2 regions of the Mammaliicoccus fleurettii genome follow, and region 1 is predicted to be linked to the other one. Evidence: riboswitches for the same ligand, from Rfam matches in the RefSeq annotation. Region 1 holds a riboswitch; the other holds the start of a gene.
What was found. A riboswitch is a leader RNA that binds a small molecule or an ion and turns the genes downstream of it on or off. The one in region 1 is predicted to bind S-adenosylmethionine.
Positions count from the first base shown of each region.

Region 2: another riboswitch for S-adenosylmethionine. It lies ahead of metK (methionine adenosyltransferase); the one in region 1 lies ahead of metX (homoserine O-acetyltransferase MetX).

Region 1 is NZ_MWJM01000005.1:113,972-122,297, reverse strand. Features, by position in the region: gene dnaB (replicative DNA helicase) at 181-1,581, opposite strand; gene rplI (50S ribosomal protein L9) at 1,681-2,127, opposite strand; partial or broken gene B2G86_RS05885 (DHH family phosphoesterase) at 2,127-4,090, opposite strand; gene B2G86_RS05880 (DUF2232 domain-containing protein) at 4,105-5,022, opposite strand; gene metX (homoserine O-acetyltransferase MetX) at 5,104-6,075, opposite strand; SAM riboswitch class I at 6,143-6,244, opposite strand; gene B2G86_RS05870 (AzlD domain-containing protein) at 6,311-6,637, opposite strand; gene B2G86_RS05865 (AzlC family ABC transporter permease) at 6,634-7,329, opposite strand; gene B2G86_RS05860 (YceI family protein) at 7,977-8,326, opposite strand, start outside.
Region 2 is NZ_MWJM01000008.1:76,096-84,421, reverse strand. Features, by position in the region: gene yidD (membrane protein insertion efficiency factor YidD) at 1-106, opposite strand, end outside; gene B2G86_RS08015 (hypothetical protein) at 117-902, opposite strand; gene ytkD (RNA deprotection pyrophosphohydrolase) at 969-1,433, shown strand; gene B2G86_RS08005 (alpha/beta hydrolase family protein) at 1,417-2,190, shown strand; gene pckA (phosphoenolpyruvate carboxykinase (ATP)) at 2,240-3,838, opposite strand; SAM riboswitch class I at 4,020-4,132, shown strand; gene metK (methionine adenosyltransferase) at 4,234-5,427, shown strand; gene B2G86_RS07990 (nuclease-related domain-containing protein) at 5,704-6,615, shown strand; gene B2G86_RS07985 (NAD-dependent succinate-semialdehyde dehydrogenase) at 6,674-8,056, shown strand; gene B2G86_RS07980 (aldo/keto reductase) at 8,085-8,326, shown strand, end outside.

The sequences.
Region 1 (8,326 bases):
TGTAATCACATCACAATGTCTAATAAACGCCTTAACCATAGTAATTAAAAGGTTTTAAACCAAAATCACTAACTATAAAAACACAAACATAAAGAAATAATAGTGTCTTTACACAAAACAAAAGACGTACATTATAATAGAAAGTTCTATAAATGTACGTCTTTATGCCTAAAAACTTTTTTATTCAAATTCCATTCCTGCATGTTGATAATCGATATCTGTGAATTTGTTGTATTGTTTCATGAAATGCAGTTTAACTGTGCCGGTTGGACCGTTACGTTGTTTAGCAATGATAATTTCTATTTCACCATTATCATCTTGTGCACCAGCATCAACTGCTTCACCATCTTCGTCTTCTCCGCCTCTTGAATAATAATCATCTCTATACAAGAAGGCAACAATATCAGCATCTTGCTCAATAGAACCTGATTCACGAATATCACTCATCATCGGTCTCTTATCTTGTCTTTGCTCAACGCCACGAGATAACTGACTTAATGCGATAACTGGACACTCTAATTCCCTTGCTATTGCTTTAAGCATACGAGATATTTCAGATACTTCTTGTTGTCTGTTATCTGAACTTCGTGAACCGCTACCTTGAATTAACTGTAGGTAGTCAATCACAATCATATCTAATCCATGCTCTTGTTTCAGTCTACGACATTTTGCACGAATATCCGTTATACGAATACCTGGTGTATCATCAATAAATATTTTTGTACGAGACAGTTTACCTACTGCAACTGTAAATCTGCTCCAGTCTTCTTCTGTCATTGAACCTGTACGCAATCTATTTGAATCAACATTACCCGTACTACAAATCATACGTGTTGCCAGCTGATCTGCACCCATTTCGAGCGAGAAGATTCCAACAGAGTATAAATCTTGATGTGTTGCTACTTGTTGAGCAATATTTAATGCGAAGGCAGTCTTACCGACAGAAGGACGTGCCGCAATAATAATTAAATCATTGCGGTTAAATCCTGCTGTCATTTGGTCTAAATCTCTATATCCTGTTGGTATTCCTGGCGTTTGACCACTGTTTTGGTCTAGTTGCTCAGCATTATCAAATACTATACTTAAGACATCTTTTATGTCTTTGAATCCTTCTGTACCTCTTGAAGCAGAAATCTCTAATATTCTTTTTTCTGCGTCACCTAGCAACGATTCTAAATCAAGCTCTGGATTATACCCATCTTCAGCGATACTATCTGCTACACGAATCAATTGACGTTTCACTGCATGTTTAAATACTATATCTATGTAGAAATGAATATTTCTAGTTGTTGGGACATTGTTTGCTAATTCAGCTAAGTATGCTGGGCCACCCGCTTCTTCTAACAAAGATTCAGCTGCTAACTCATCCATCAGTGTTACCGAATCAATTTCTTTATTCTGCTCACTTAACATCAACATTGCTCTAAAAATATGTTGGTGATTTGCACGATAGAAAGCTTCAGGTATTAATGTTTCACCTGTTGAGTTAATCAGTTCAGGATCAATCAAGATTGCACCGATAACAGATTGTTCAGCCTCTATACTATGGGGCATTTGTTTCGCATTCATCATATTATCCATACCATCCATACTGATTACTCCTTTCCGTTTTTAATATTTTTTATTATAACGCATTAAAATAGGTCGGTAAATCAAATACCGACCATTTTAATGGATTACTTAAGCTTCAACAACGTGTACTTTTAAAGTTCCAGAAACTTTATTATGAAGTTTAATAGGAACATTTGTATAACCTAAACTATGAATGCCATTAGGTAAGTCCATTTTGCGTTTATCTACTTTAATTTGGTGTTGTTTTTCTAATGCTTGTGTAATTTGTTTAGTACTTACTGAACCAAACAATTTACCACCTTCACCTGTTTTAGCAGAAATTTCAACTTCTAATTCTTTTAATTTTTCTGCAAGTGCTTTTGCATCATCTATTTCTTGTTGTTTCAACTCTTCTTGGCGTTTATTTTGTTGTTCTAATTGTTTCATATTACCTGGAGTTGCTTCAACAGCAAAATTATTTTTTATTAAGTAATTTTGACCATAACCTACTGGTACGTCTTTTACTTCGCCTTTTTTACCTTTACCTTTAACGTCTTGTGTGAAAATAACTTTCATTATTCTTCCACTCCTTTTTCGTCTGATTCAACAACCTTAATTAATTCTTCGATTGCTTTCTCTACTGATGTATTTTTAATTTGTGTTGCGCATTTGATAAATGACCGCCTCCACCTAATGCTTCCATTGTTAATTGTACATTCACTTCACCTAACGAGCGTGCGGAAATACCAATTGTATCTTCAGATCGTCTTGCTACTACATAAGATGCTTCCACACCTTCTAAGCCTAGCAACTCATCTGCAGCCTGTGCAACTGTAACAGGGTGATAAGTTTGATGATCTTCTCCATGAGCAATTGCGACACCATTGCGTAACAGTTTAACTGTCTTAATTAAATCCGAACGTTTAATGTACGTATCTATATCATCCTTTAAGAAATGCTGACAAAGAATTGTATCTGCGCCATGACTTCTTAAAAAGCTCGCTGCATCAAATGTTCGTGATCCTGTTCTTAACGTAAAGTTACGTGTATCGACAATAATACCTGCTAACATGATGGTTGATTCTATTCTCGTTAAACGATGTTCTGTTGGTTGATATTCTAGCAATTCTGTTACAAGTTCAGCAGTTGAACTTGCGTAAGGCTCCATATAAACAAGTAGCGGACTAGATATAATGCTTTCTCCTCGACGATGATGGTCGATCACTACTTTTCTATTTGCTTTATTCAACAAGTTCTCATCTATTACTAGTTCAGGTTTATGCGTGTCTACAACTACTAGCGTTGTACGTGGTGTCATTTCATGCCATGCTTCTTCTGAAGTAATAAATCTTTCCTTAAGGTCAGGCTTCTCGTCTATTTCAGTCATAACACGTTCTAATGTACTATCAATATCAGAGTCATTCAACACAATATAAGACTCTAAATTATTCATTTTGGCTATACGAGAAACACCGATTGCTGCACCGATTGCATCCATATCAGGTGATTTATGACCCATAATAATAACCTTGTCACCTTCAATTAAGATATCTCTTAATGCATGTGAAATAACACGGGCACGGACTCTTGTTCTTTTTTCCATTGGGTCTGTTTTACCACCATAAAATCTCACATTACCATTACTATTCTTAATTGCAACTTGGTCTCCACCACGTCCGAGCGCTAAGTCTAAACTTGATTGTGATAGCTCACCTAATTCAATTAAGTTCTCACTACCTTCACCAATACCGATACTCAATGTTAACTGGTGTCCAATTTCTCTTGTTCTATCTCTTAAGTCATCTAATAAATTGAACTTCAATGTTTCAATATCTTCTAGAATGCTGTTATTTAATAATGCTATAAATTGATCAGAACTATATCGTTTAATAAATAGTTGATAACGTGATGACCAATCGTCTATAACACGTGTAATGATACTATTGACTTCAGAACGTTGAGAATCATTCATGTTCTGAGTAATTTCGTCATAATTATCTAAGAAAATTGTCGCTATGATCGGTTTTTCATTTTCATATAATTCATATACATGTGAAGACTCTGTTATATCAAACAGATAAATAGCTTTTTCATCTTCAGTATATGTAACTTTATATTTATAAGAACCTTCTTCAATCTCTACTTCATGTGTGTTTTCTAATCTTTTTAAAATATTTGGAAAAACTTCATTAATTGGTTCGTCTAAAACATCTCGTTCTATACGTTTATTTATAAAATTATTAATCCATTCGATATGATCTTTTTTATCTAATAGTATTACACCTATTGGTAAGTCACTGACAGCACTCGTTTTACTTTTAGTAATTCTTCCGGCTAAACTCCCAATATATAAATCTAATTTTAAGAAGCTCTTTCTAATAAAAAATATGCTCACTGCAATTAGAATTACTGTAACAACCGTCGAAATAATCGCCCAATATATAGAATTAAAAAAACTGAATACAAGTATCACTAAAGCTAATATCATCATAATTATGTACGGAAATATTAGGGCTTTCTTAACTGATTGACGGTTCATAAACTCACCTCAATTTACTTTTTTATGCGTTGTTTTAAATTAAACCAAATATCCATCAATCCAAATAAGTACGCAAATGGTTTAAACACAAATGCCAATACAAATATCAAAACTCCCACAACAACAGGTAGTTTTTTCACTTTTACAAATAAATGGAACAACGATAATGCTTGAATAAATATAACCCATTCTAACACAAATTGTAAGTTAGTGACTATGCCATACATCACAACATTTTCTTTCGTTACAAACAAACTTATCAGCACGGTTATCACAAATACAAAAGCTACACTTCTATTAATTTGCCACATAAATAATGGTCTAAATACTGGTGTCGCTACTTTGAATTTTCTTAGTATAGGGAATGTCACAAGTAAATTAACAAATACTAATAAAAATACCCATAATACTATATACCCAGGAATACTTGCTTGTAATATTTCTAATGAAGTTTGTAATGTTTCTTCAATTTCAGTCGTTAAATTTCCACCCATTTCAAAGTAAGAAATTAAAACATCATGATACTGACTGAAAAACTTGCTTGTTAAAGGTAGGTTTCCCGTAATTTGTAAAATTAATACACTACCTATTGTTAAAATACTCATAAACGTTGTCACTAAGTATAGAATACGTTCTTTTGATGTACGTTCAACGAGCAATTGACCTATGAAAACACTCATAAATATCATAAGCGTCATGACTGTTAATAAAAATACATTATTAAATAATACGGTCGCACATAAGGTCACGACGACTGTCACAAAAAATGACGGTTTAGATCGATACCAGAGTATTGTTCCGGGTATCGTAATGAACGGTAATATAATAATCGCTAAATATGGTACAAGACTCATGACAATCACACTAAGCACAAGTACTAATGTTGCAATAATTGTCGCTTTTATATCGACTTTAAAAGACAAATTTTTCACTTCCCAATCTAATTTAAACATCTTTCTCTATTTTACAGATTTTTAACGCTTAAAACAACGTACGTGACTTTTCAGATGATATTAACGCGCTTTAAATTTATGTAATTTTAAGAAGTGATATACGTAAGGTGCCCAATCTCCAAAGTTTAATAGAAATCCATCATGGCCAACATTGTCTGGTACGAAGAAATGTCTATGATATTTAAAGAATCTACCTAAAGCTCTAACTTGATCATCTGGATACAATAAATCATCAGCGAACCCTAAAGTTAATACTTTCGTTTCGAGTTGTTGTAACCTTTCTTCGACATCATCACGACCTTTAAATATGTCATGACTATCTAATACATCTAACAATGTTAAATAACAATCTTTATTGAAGACATCTTTAAATTTATTACCTTGATATTTTTGGTAACTCACTACATCATCCGCTGAAAATCTCGATTCATAATCTTTACTTGAACGGTAAGTTAAGAAGCCTATCTGTCTTGCGATACTTAAGCCATCTTGTCCATTCATATTTATAACTTGTCTAGCAATCTCATTAAACGCTCTACTATATGATGAAGTCTTCTCTGTAGCTGCTAATATAACTGCTTTTTTAACTTCAATAGATCCGTCATAAAGCATTTCTAAAGTTTGCATTCCACCTAGAGAACCACCAATTAATACATCTATTTTTTCGTAGCCAAAATGTTTTAACGCTAAAATATTTGCTTTAGAAATATCTCTCATAGACAATCTCTCAGGAAAGTCGGGCGTATTCAATTTAGAGCTTGAACCATAAGGGCTACCAATCACATTGAATGTTATAAACTGATAATCATTGATTGAAAGATAACCACCATCAATAATTTCTCTCCACCAACCTGGATTTTCATCATCTCCATAAGTAAGATGATTCCCTGTTAAAGCATGACAAACAACAACTAAAGGCTGTCCTTTGTGACCTACATATTCATATTGAAGCTTTAAATTATCTATCACTTCACCAGATTCTGTTTCGAAATGTCCTAGTTCAACTAAACCTGTGTCTCGAGAAATAAGCATATTAGAACCTCCTTGTTATTAAATAGAAAGACTTCTTACTCGTTAAAGAAGTAAGAAGTCCTCATCATCCTTATTATGCGAGTAAACTCGTTGGTAGTAGCACCGTATCTTAAACGACCGGTTGCTGAAGTGTCATCGGGCCAAATCCCTTAACTTCTCTGAATAAGCTTTGCTATATAATTTATATTAAGAATACTAGAAAAGTGCATTTCTTTCAATAAGTTAACGAATGAAATTAAAAGACTAATCGAACAATCGCCATGATGAACATTCCTGCTATAACTGATATCGTTAAACTTCTAGAAATTAAAGCTATCATCAATGTTGGAATGGCAACGAAAATACTTTCGTAGTTGAATGTGAACCCAGAATGACCTTCTTGATTTAACATACCTTCAACAATCAATGCTGTAAATAAACATACAGGCACATATTGCAGCCATTTAATCACACTTTTAGGAAATTCAACCTTTGATAAAAATGCAAAGGGCGATACCCTTATAACCCACGTTAAAATAAAACAACCCAAAATAATAAGCATTAAATACATTGAAATACTCATTTATCAAACACCACCCCTGCGACTGAAGCAATGATCGTCGCTAAAATAATAGATAAATAAGTCGGCATAAAACATGTAAGAATTATCATACAAATGGTTGTTAAGACAATTAAAAATATATAAAAGAAAACTTTGGTTTTATGTATTGTTTCAAACTGTGCGACGAGTAAAAATATAAACATCGCTGTTAAAGCGTAATCTAAACCAAAAGCTTCAGGCTTCGGAATCAAGTTTCCTACTAAACCACCTATTATTGAAGTCAATATCCACAATAAATAAGCAGAAATATTTAAACCGTGCATCCACGTAGCATTTAAAGCTTTTTCTTTAGCATATTTTGTTATTGCAACACCAAATGATTCGTCGGTCACGAGTGTTCCTATACCGATATTAGACCAAAATCCATTACCTTTAAACGCTGGGACTAACGCTAAACTTTGAAGAAACATTCTAGAATTAACAAAGAATACAGTTAATAAAATAGCTGATATAGGAGATTGAATTGCAACTAACGCACAAATAATAAATTGAGCCGCACCTGCATATACAAAGATAGATAACAAAGCAATTTCTAAAATAGATAAGCCTGATGAAACACCTACAATTCCAAATGCTAATGCAACACTAAAATATCCAAGCATCGTAGGTATACAATCTTTAACACCTTGAAGAAATAAAGTTTTATTCGTCATACTAGAACTGGTCAATTGCCTACCTCCAAACTACATAACGCCAATCAGGTTAGTCTAACGTTTGTCTAACCTCAGTCTGACTTATCTCTTTTTTTATTTTTAAATATGTCTTATTTTTATCATACATACCACACTTTAGCAATAAGACCTGATTGTATATTAAATCAATTTTCATAACCTTTCTTGCCTAAAAAAAGGCACCTGAGGAAAAAATATGAGTGAGAAACTACAGAACCGTACCCTACCCTAGGCAAGCATGCACGTACAAAATCGTAAGATTTTATAAAAATAGATATTATTAATGATTTTGTATAGTGCGGACGCCTGAGGGAATAGTATGTGTGAGAGACTACAGGCTCGAGCCATACCCCTAGGCAAGCATGCACATACAAAATCGTAAGATTTTATAAAAACAGATTATTAGTAACGATTTTGTATAGTGCGGACGCCTGAGGGAATAGTATGTGTGAGAGACTACAGGCTCGAGCCATACCCTAGGCAAGCATGCACTTTACAAAATCGTAAGTTTGTATAAAAAATAAGCATATCACTGTAACCTATATAAAATCAGTTACGTGATATGCTTATTTATTTTGAGTTAGGATTCATGTCCTAAACTCTCTAATCATTAAATAATCTATTTTAAATTATTCGCTTAAACCGAATTCTGCACTTGCTTCGAATTTAACTTCTCTACCGATCATTACGCCACCAGTTTCTAGTGCTTGGTTAAATGATACGCCATATTTTTCACGATCAATTTTACCGTTAACTACGAAACCTGTAACTGTTTCACCGTTTAATGGGTTTTTACTAACGCCATTGAAGTCAACATCGAATGTTTCTTCATGAGTTGTACCAGCCATTGTTAAATCACCAGTGATTGAATCTTCACTAATAGATTTTGTTTCAAACGTAATGTTTGGATTATCATCTGCACTGAAGAAATCTGCTGATTTTAAGTGTGCGTCACGGTCAGGATTTTTAGTGTTAATTG
Region 2 (8,326 bases), on a different contig from region 1:
CTACAGCATAATTAGAGCATGTTGGTTCAAATCTGCATGTAGGTGGAGTTAATGGTGATATATAGTTTTGGTATAGACGGATTAATTTAATGAATAATTTTTTCATATCAATTCTCCTATTTATAATTATTTTCTGTTAAATTTTTGTATGGTTTAACTTTAGTATTATTAAACTTATAAAATTGTGTTGTTTGTTTCATATGAATATTTATTGTTTCGTTCTTTATTTTTCCTGTAGCGACAATATTAAAAGTTAATTTTTTAGGTAATGTTTTGTCTTCTTGGAAAGTTAAATTGAATTTACCTTTTTTAATTTTTAAATCATTAATATTACTTAATGATTCTTGATCGATTAAAGGAGATTGGCTATATCCTAATTGATATAAATATTTCATTACGCTGTCAGTACCTTCATATGAAAGGGTATTGTCTTTAATCGTCACATCATCTTCAATCGGTTTTAATAAACTTTGGTTAAATGTAGTTAAATCAAACCAGTCTTGACCAATTTTTTGATAATAATCAATTTCAGCATTTTGTGCATGATAATTTAAGTATTTAGTCTTTGGTGAAGATTTGATTTCATTTGAATCTATAAAGATACTTTTGTCACGTGTTTTGAATTCCTTAGTATTACTAGATTGTTCTACATTAAATGAAAGTTTATCGTGATGATTTGTACGGCCATATGAATTTTGTTTTAACTTTGTCTTTCTATCTTGAAAATCTACAGTTGTTTCATTTTTAGATTTTATAGAATGGGTATCGACATCTTTAATGTTTTTTTGAAATGCTTCAATAGCTTCACTGCTATTTTTAAAATTATTTTGACCTTGTTGACTACAACTTGCTAGAATAAGAGTAATTGTTAATATCAAGGACGTTAAGGTTAATTTTTTCAATATTTTCTACCTTCCTAATAAAATATATATACAGTTTATCACAATCGAAGAAAGAGGTCGTGTTTCATGCGCTATAAAGATCCATATGGACTAAACGTAGATTTAGAATATAAAGAAGCGAACGATATACAAAAAGCTAAACATGTACTTGGAATTCCTATATACAAGAATAATTATATTATGACTCATCATAAAATCAGAGGAATAGAATTTCCTGGTGGAAAAGTGGAGCAAAATGAAACAAATAAAGAAGCAATAGTAAGAGAATTATATGAAGAAACAGGTGCAATCCCTAAAGAAGTAACGTTTATTGCTTCATATACAGTGCATGATGAGAAACCATTCGATAAAGACGTATATTTTATTAAAGTTGATTCGATGGAGGTAAAAAGTGAGTATTTTGAAACATATGGCCCGATTATTGTTCAAAATATAGATGATGTACCTGAACAAAAAAAGAGTTTTTTATTAAAAGATAAAGCGATATTAAAGTGTGTTGAAAGGGTGTATAAACTTGGATTTCTTCAGTAGAAAAAGAATGCCTGTTTTCCTTTTAGATCACGTGACAGAAGAAGTGATTTATATTGTAGATCGACTTAAAGTTAGAGGGTTGCTAATGACACCTCATAAAAACGTTGAAAGAATCGTTGTTTATTTACGAGGTGGTAAAGGACAAGTTGGTAGAGTAAGGCCAGCAAGAATGTCTCAATTTAAAAATAAAAATACATTAGTATTCGCTCCTTATTATCGAGGAAGTAACGGAAGCGAAGGAAGAGATCATTTTTGTGGAGACGATTTAAATGATGTAATTGTTGGTATCAATATATTAAAAGAAAAATACCCGCAAATACCTGTTCATATTATAGGTTTTTCTAGAGGCGGTATACAAGGCTTACTTACGTATCAAACAGTTAAAGCAACAAGTTATATAATTTGGGGCGGAGTAACTGATTTACTTATGATGTATGAAGAGAGAATTGATTTACGAGGAATGTTAAAAAGGATGGTTGGACATCCTAAAAAGCAATATGAAGAATATGAACGTAGAAATGCTTTGAAAAACATTAATCAAGATAGCCCGCCAATTTTAATTGTTCATGGTGATAAAGATAAACAAGTTAATATCAATATGGCGTACCATTTAGAAGAACATTTAAAAGAACATAATGTAGAATATAGCACGATTTATGAACAAGGAGAAGGGCATGTATTTAGACCTGAAAAAGAAAAACAGACACTCATTCAAATTCATAATTGGATGGATAAATGTGAAAACAAAAACCCTTAAAGTTGAATTTCAGTTCAACTTTAAGGTTTTTTTATACATGGGGTTAATTTTAACGATTAAAAGTAAATCCGCCTTCTGCTTGAATGTGTTCTGAAGTTTCTCCAAATTTACAGAAGTTTTCTTTGAAATCTGAAGCAAGTTGTTTAGCTTTTTCATCATATGCTTCTGCTGATACCCATGTATTACGTGGGTATAATATTTCTGATGGTACTCCTGAAACGTGTTTAGGAATATTTAGACCAAAAATATCATCTTTAACAAATTCAGAATTTTTGATTTCTCCACTTATTGCACGACGAATCATTGAGCGTGTATGTTTTAAGTCCATTCTAGAACCTACACCATACTCTCCACCAGTCCAGCCAGTGTTCACTAAGTAAACATCTACATCATGTTCGTCAATTAATTTACCTAGTAATTCTGCATATTCTGTCGCATGTAATGGTAAGAATGGAGAGCCGAAACAAGTTGAGAATACAGGTTGTGGACTCGTTACGCCTCTTTCTGTTCCTGCTAATTTAGATGTAAATCCACTTAAGAAGTGATACATCGCTTGTGATTTATCTAATTTTGAAATTGGAGGTAATACACCAAATGCATCTGCTGTTAAGAAGATGATTGTATTTGGATGAGCTGCAATTGATGGTGTTACAATATTATCTATAAAATCGATAGGGTATGCTGCTCTAGTATTTTCAGTTAATGAAGTGTCGTTGTAATCAACTGATCCACAAGATTTAACACCTACATTTTCTAATACTGTACCATATCGAATTGCATCATAAATTTGTGGTTCTTTTTCTCGACTAAGGCTTACTGTTTTAGCGTAACAGCCTCCTTCGATATTGAAGACTCCATTCTCATTCCAACCGTGTTCGTCGTCTCCGATAAGTTTTCTATTTGGATCAGCAGATAAAGTTGTTTTACCTGTTCCAGATAGACCGAAGAATAAAGCGACATCTTTGTTATAACCAACATTAGCTGAGCAATGCATGCTCATAATGCCTTTTTTAGGTAACAAGTAGTTCATAACTGAGAATATACCTTTTTTCATTTCACCAGCATATTCAGTACCACCAATTAATATAACGCGATGTTTGAATGAAGTGATAATAAATGTTTCAGAGTTTGTGCCGTCCTTTTCTGGATTTGCTTTAAATCCAGGTGCACTGATAACAGTAAAGTTAGGATTAATATTAAGTGCATCTTCTTTAGTTTCAGGACGTATAAACATATTTTGAGCAAATAGATTATGCCAAGGTAACTCATTAATCACACGTAAATCTAAGCGTGATGATTCATCTGCACCAGCATATCCATTGAAGACATAAAGTTGTGATTTTTGGTTTAAATAGTCAATAACTTGATCATATAAATTTAAGAAGCTATTTTCTGAGATAGGTTGATTGATTGTTCCCCAATCAATATCTTGTTCTGTATCTGCTTCTTTTACAATAAATTTATCTTTAGGTGAACGTCCGGTATATTTCCCTGTTTCCATTCTAATAGCACCAGATTCAGTTAATACCCCTTCACCAGATTCTAGAATATGACTATATAATTCAGTTCTAGAGAGTTGTTTGTGTGTAGTTTCCTTATTAAGAAGGTTAGAAAGTTCGATTGATTCTGTAATTGACTGTATTGCCATAAATGACGACCCCCATGTCTTATATTAGTGTTGTAAGCATTTTCATGGAATTAGTATAACACATTAAAATATATAGTCTATACTAATAGGAAAATTTATTTTAAAAATTTATGACAATTGAATTATATTTCGTTGCATTGACATAATCAGAAAACTCTAGTATTATCGTCTTTGACGGATTCTCTTATCCTGAGTGGTGGAGGGACATGGACCCAATGAAACCCAGCAACCTCTTTCTATTTGAAAGAAAGGTGCCAAACCGTTTGCAGACCAATATTGTCTGAACGATAAGAGCGAATGGACGAGTGTGCCTTCTCTCTATTTTTATTGAGAGAGGGCACTTTTTATTTGCGCAGAGAAAGAGACCGTACAACATTATTTAAAGGAGATTTTTTATGTTAAAGAATAGAAGACTCTTCACATCTGAATCAGTAACAGAAGGGCATCCAGATAAGATTGCGGATCAAATTTCTGACGCAATTTTGGACGAATTATTAAAAGGTGACCCTAAAGCTAGAGTCGCTTGCGAAACAACAGTAACAACAGGTATGGCTTTAATTGCAGGTGAAATTTCAACTTCAACATATGTTGATATACCTAAAGTAGTAAGACAAACTGTAAAAGATATAGGATATACGAGAGCAAAATATGGCTATGATTTTCAAACAATGGCAATTTTAACTGCAATTGATGAACAATCTCCAGATATAGCGCAAGGTGTAGATTGTGCGTTAGAAGATAGAGATGACTTAACAGATAGAGAAATTGAGTCTATTGGTGCAGGAGACCAAGGGCTTATGTTCGGATATGCAACAAATGAAACAGAAACTTATATGCCGTTACCAGGTTATTTAGCACATCAATTAGCTAAACGATTAACAGATGTTCGTAAAGAAGGCACTTTAGATTATTTACGTCCAGATGGTAAGACACAAGTAACAGTTGAATATGACGAGAATGATAAACCTGTAAGAGTTGATACAATTGTTATTTCTTCACAACATCATGAAAAAATTGAACTAGAAAAAATACAACAAGATATTAAAGATCATGTTATTTACCCAATCGTTCCTAAAGAATTATTAGATGATGAAACTAAATTCTTTATTAATCCAACAGGTAGATTTGTAATTGGTGGACCACAAGGTGATGCAGGATTAACTGGAAGAAAAATTATCGTAGATACATACGGTGGTTATGCTAGACATGGCGGTGGATGTTTCAGTGGGAAAGATCCAACTAAAGTGGATAGATCAGGAGCTTATGCAGCGCGTTATGTAGCTAAAAATATTGTCGCTAGTGGACTTGCAGACAAATGTGAAGTTCAGTTAGCATATGCAATAGGTGTGGCTCAGCCAGTTTCAATATCAATAGAAACATTTGGAACTGGTAAAGTTGAAGAAACAACTTTAGTAGAAAAAATTAGAGAAGTATTTGACTTAAGACCTGCAGGCATTATACAAATGCTGAATTTAAGACAACCTATTTATAAAAAAACTGCAGCATATGGACATTTTGGAAGAACAGATGTTCAATTACCTTGGGAAGAATTAGATAAAGTAGACTTATTAAAAGATTTACTTAAATAAACTAAAAAGCACTGTATAAAAAATTACCTTTTTATACAGTGCTTTTTTAATTTCTGCAAACATTGGACTTTGCTTATAGGTTTTGTACATGTTATTTAAAGTGTTTTTATTGGAAATTAAATTAATTTACTATTAAAGTGAGGAATAACTATTCAAATGTACGAAGTATTAAAAAATATAATGGGATAATTAATATATTTTATGATAAATACTGAATTAATTTGAATTTTTTACTATAATAGAAGTAATACTTATGAAAGGGAGCGATCTGCAATTATGAGTCAATTAGAACCGATTCATTATGGATTAATCGCAGCAGTTGTTATTGCGATATTATTTATTATATTATTCTTTGTTTCGTTAAAACAAAAGAAAAAATCTTTGACTAAGATTCAAGAATCTCATAAACAACAAAACGAGTCGCTAAAATCTGAGCACAAAGAGAAGTTAGATCATGAAAGAGTAGAGAATAAAAAGGTTCTAACTAAACAAAAAGAATCACATCAACAAGAAATTTCACAAAAAGAAAGAGAAATTGACTCATTAAAGTTATTTTCCAAGAATGAAGGGGAATATATAACTGATAGACATTTATTAGAATTAAGAGATCAACTTGTAAATGAACGTAGAATTAGACCTGAAGATATGCATATAATGGCTAATATATTTTTACCTAAAGATCCTTTAGGCAAAGTAAGACAAATAGACCATTTAGTATTAACTAGAACAGGCATTTATGTTATTGACTCAAATTTAGTAAGTGGTCACATCTATCACGGTATTACAGAACAGCAGTTTAATGATTTTCCAGTATTAGGACAAGTTTTTGGAACTTTGGATTTAAATCCAAATAAAGAACAAACGTTATTACTAGAAAAACAATCAAATAATAAAACTGCAGCATTTCATTCATATACTGATGAAGTTAAAGAAGTTGATGGTACAACAGAAGAATTACAACGACAACTGGAACTTAAATATACACCAACACCAATCATATACTTCCATCCTAATGAAGTGAGTGAAGCTACTATAAGTAATTACTCACAAGATCCTAACATTAAAGTGTTAGTAGGAGAAAAACAACTACAACATTTCTTTAATAAATTTGTCTTCCATGGTAGATTCCAATATAGTGTGGAAGACCTTGAAAGAATTATGGATGAAATTGAAAAGTTTAATCCTTAGAAACAAAGCGCTGCATATTATGTAGCGCTATTTTTATATAAAAAAGGTGGAATATAAAATGGGAAATGAAGAATTTGATGTTAAGAATCCGGCAACTGGTGAAGTGATTGAAACGTTAAAAAATAATAGTGAAGATGAAATTAATGAAAAAATTAAACGTTCACATGAAGTATTCCAAGATTATAAGAAGAAACCTGCCCACGATAGAAGTGCTTTATTGTATAAATGGTATGAATTGATTTTAAAAAACATAGATGAAATTGCTTTAACTATGACTAAGGAAAGTGGAAAGCCTTTAAAAGAATCTAAAGGTGAGGTTAAATATGCGACTGATTATATTTTATGGTTTGCTGAAGAAGCAAAACGTACTTATGGTAGAACAATACCAGAACATGTAGATAATAAGAGATTAATTGTAACGAGAGCGCCTGTTGGAGTCGTCGCTAGTATAACTCCTTGGAATTTCCCAGCAGCAATGATGACTAGAAAGGCAGCTCCGGCATTAGCAGCAGGATGTACATTTATATGTAAACCTGCACAGGATACGCCACTTACGACTATGAAATTAGTTGATTTAGCTCATGAAGCTGGTTTTGAAAAAGATGTAATTCAATATGTAAATGGAACAGGTAAAGATATAGGGAAAATATTTACTAAGCATCCATTGATTTCAAAAATAACATACACTGGATCTACACCAGTTGGTAAGCAATTAATGGAACAATCGAGTTCTACACTTAAAAAAGTGACTTTAGAACTAGGAGGTCACGCGCCACTTATAGTCCATGAAGATGCAGACATTGATAAAGCAGTTAAAGGAACAATTGCTTCAAAATTTAGAAATGCGGGTCAAACTTGTGTCTGTGCAAATAGAATTTATGTTCATGAATCCATTAAAGATTCATTTGAAGAGTCATTAAGATCAGAAGTAAGTAAATTAAAAGTAGGTAATGGTCAAGATGAATCTACAGATATTGGACCGGTTATTAATGCAGATGGATTTGAAAAAATAAAATCTCATATAGACGATGCAACAAGTAAAGGTGCACGAATCGTAACAGGAGGAGATAGCTATAGAGATGGTGGTTATTATATAACACCTACAGTACTTGCAGATGTAACTGACGATATGCAAATTATGGTTGAGGAAACATTTGGACCGGTAGCACCAATTACAACATATAAAGAAATTGATGAAGTTATTCAAAAAGCTAACGATACGCCATTTGGACTTGCAGCATATTTCTTTACAGAGAACTATAGTATTGGTATACAATTGTATGAGAACTTAGATTATGGTGTAATTGGATGGAATGATGGTGGCCCAAGTGCTGCTCATATACCATTCGGAGGCATGAAAGAAAGTGGCTTTGGACGAGAAGGCGGTTCTGAAGGTATAGAACCTTACCTTGAGACTAAAGTCGTTTCAATATTAATCTAAGTATTTAAGGAAACCAGGAGGCAATATAATGACACAGAAATTAGTTGAGTTTTATAACGGTAATAGCATACCAGCGCTAGGATTAGGTACATTTAGAGTGGAAAATAATGATGAATGTCGAGAAGCTGTTAAACATGCAATAATTAGTGGCTATAAACATATTGATACTGCACAAACTTATCAAAACGAAGAAAAAGTAGGTCAAGGTATTAAAGAAGGTTTAAAGGAAGCTGGTTTAAACAGAGAAGATTTGTTTATCACAACTAAACT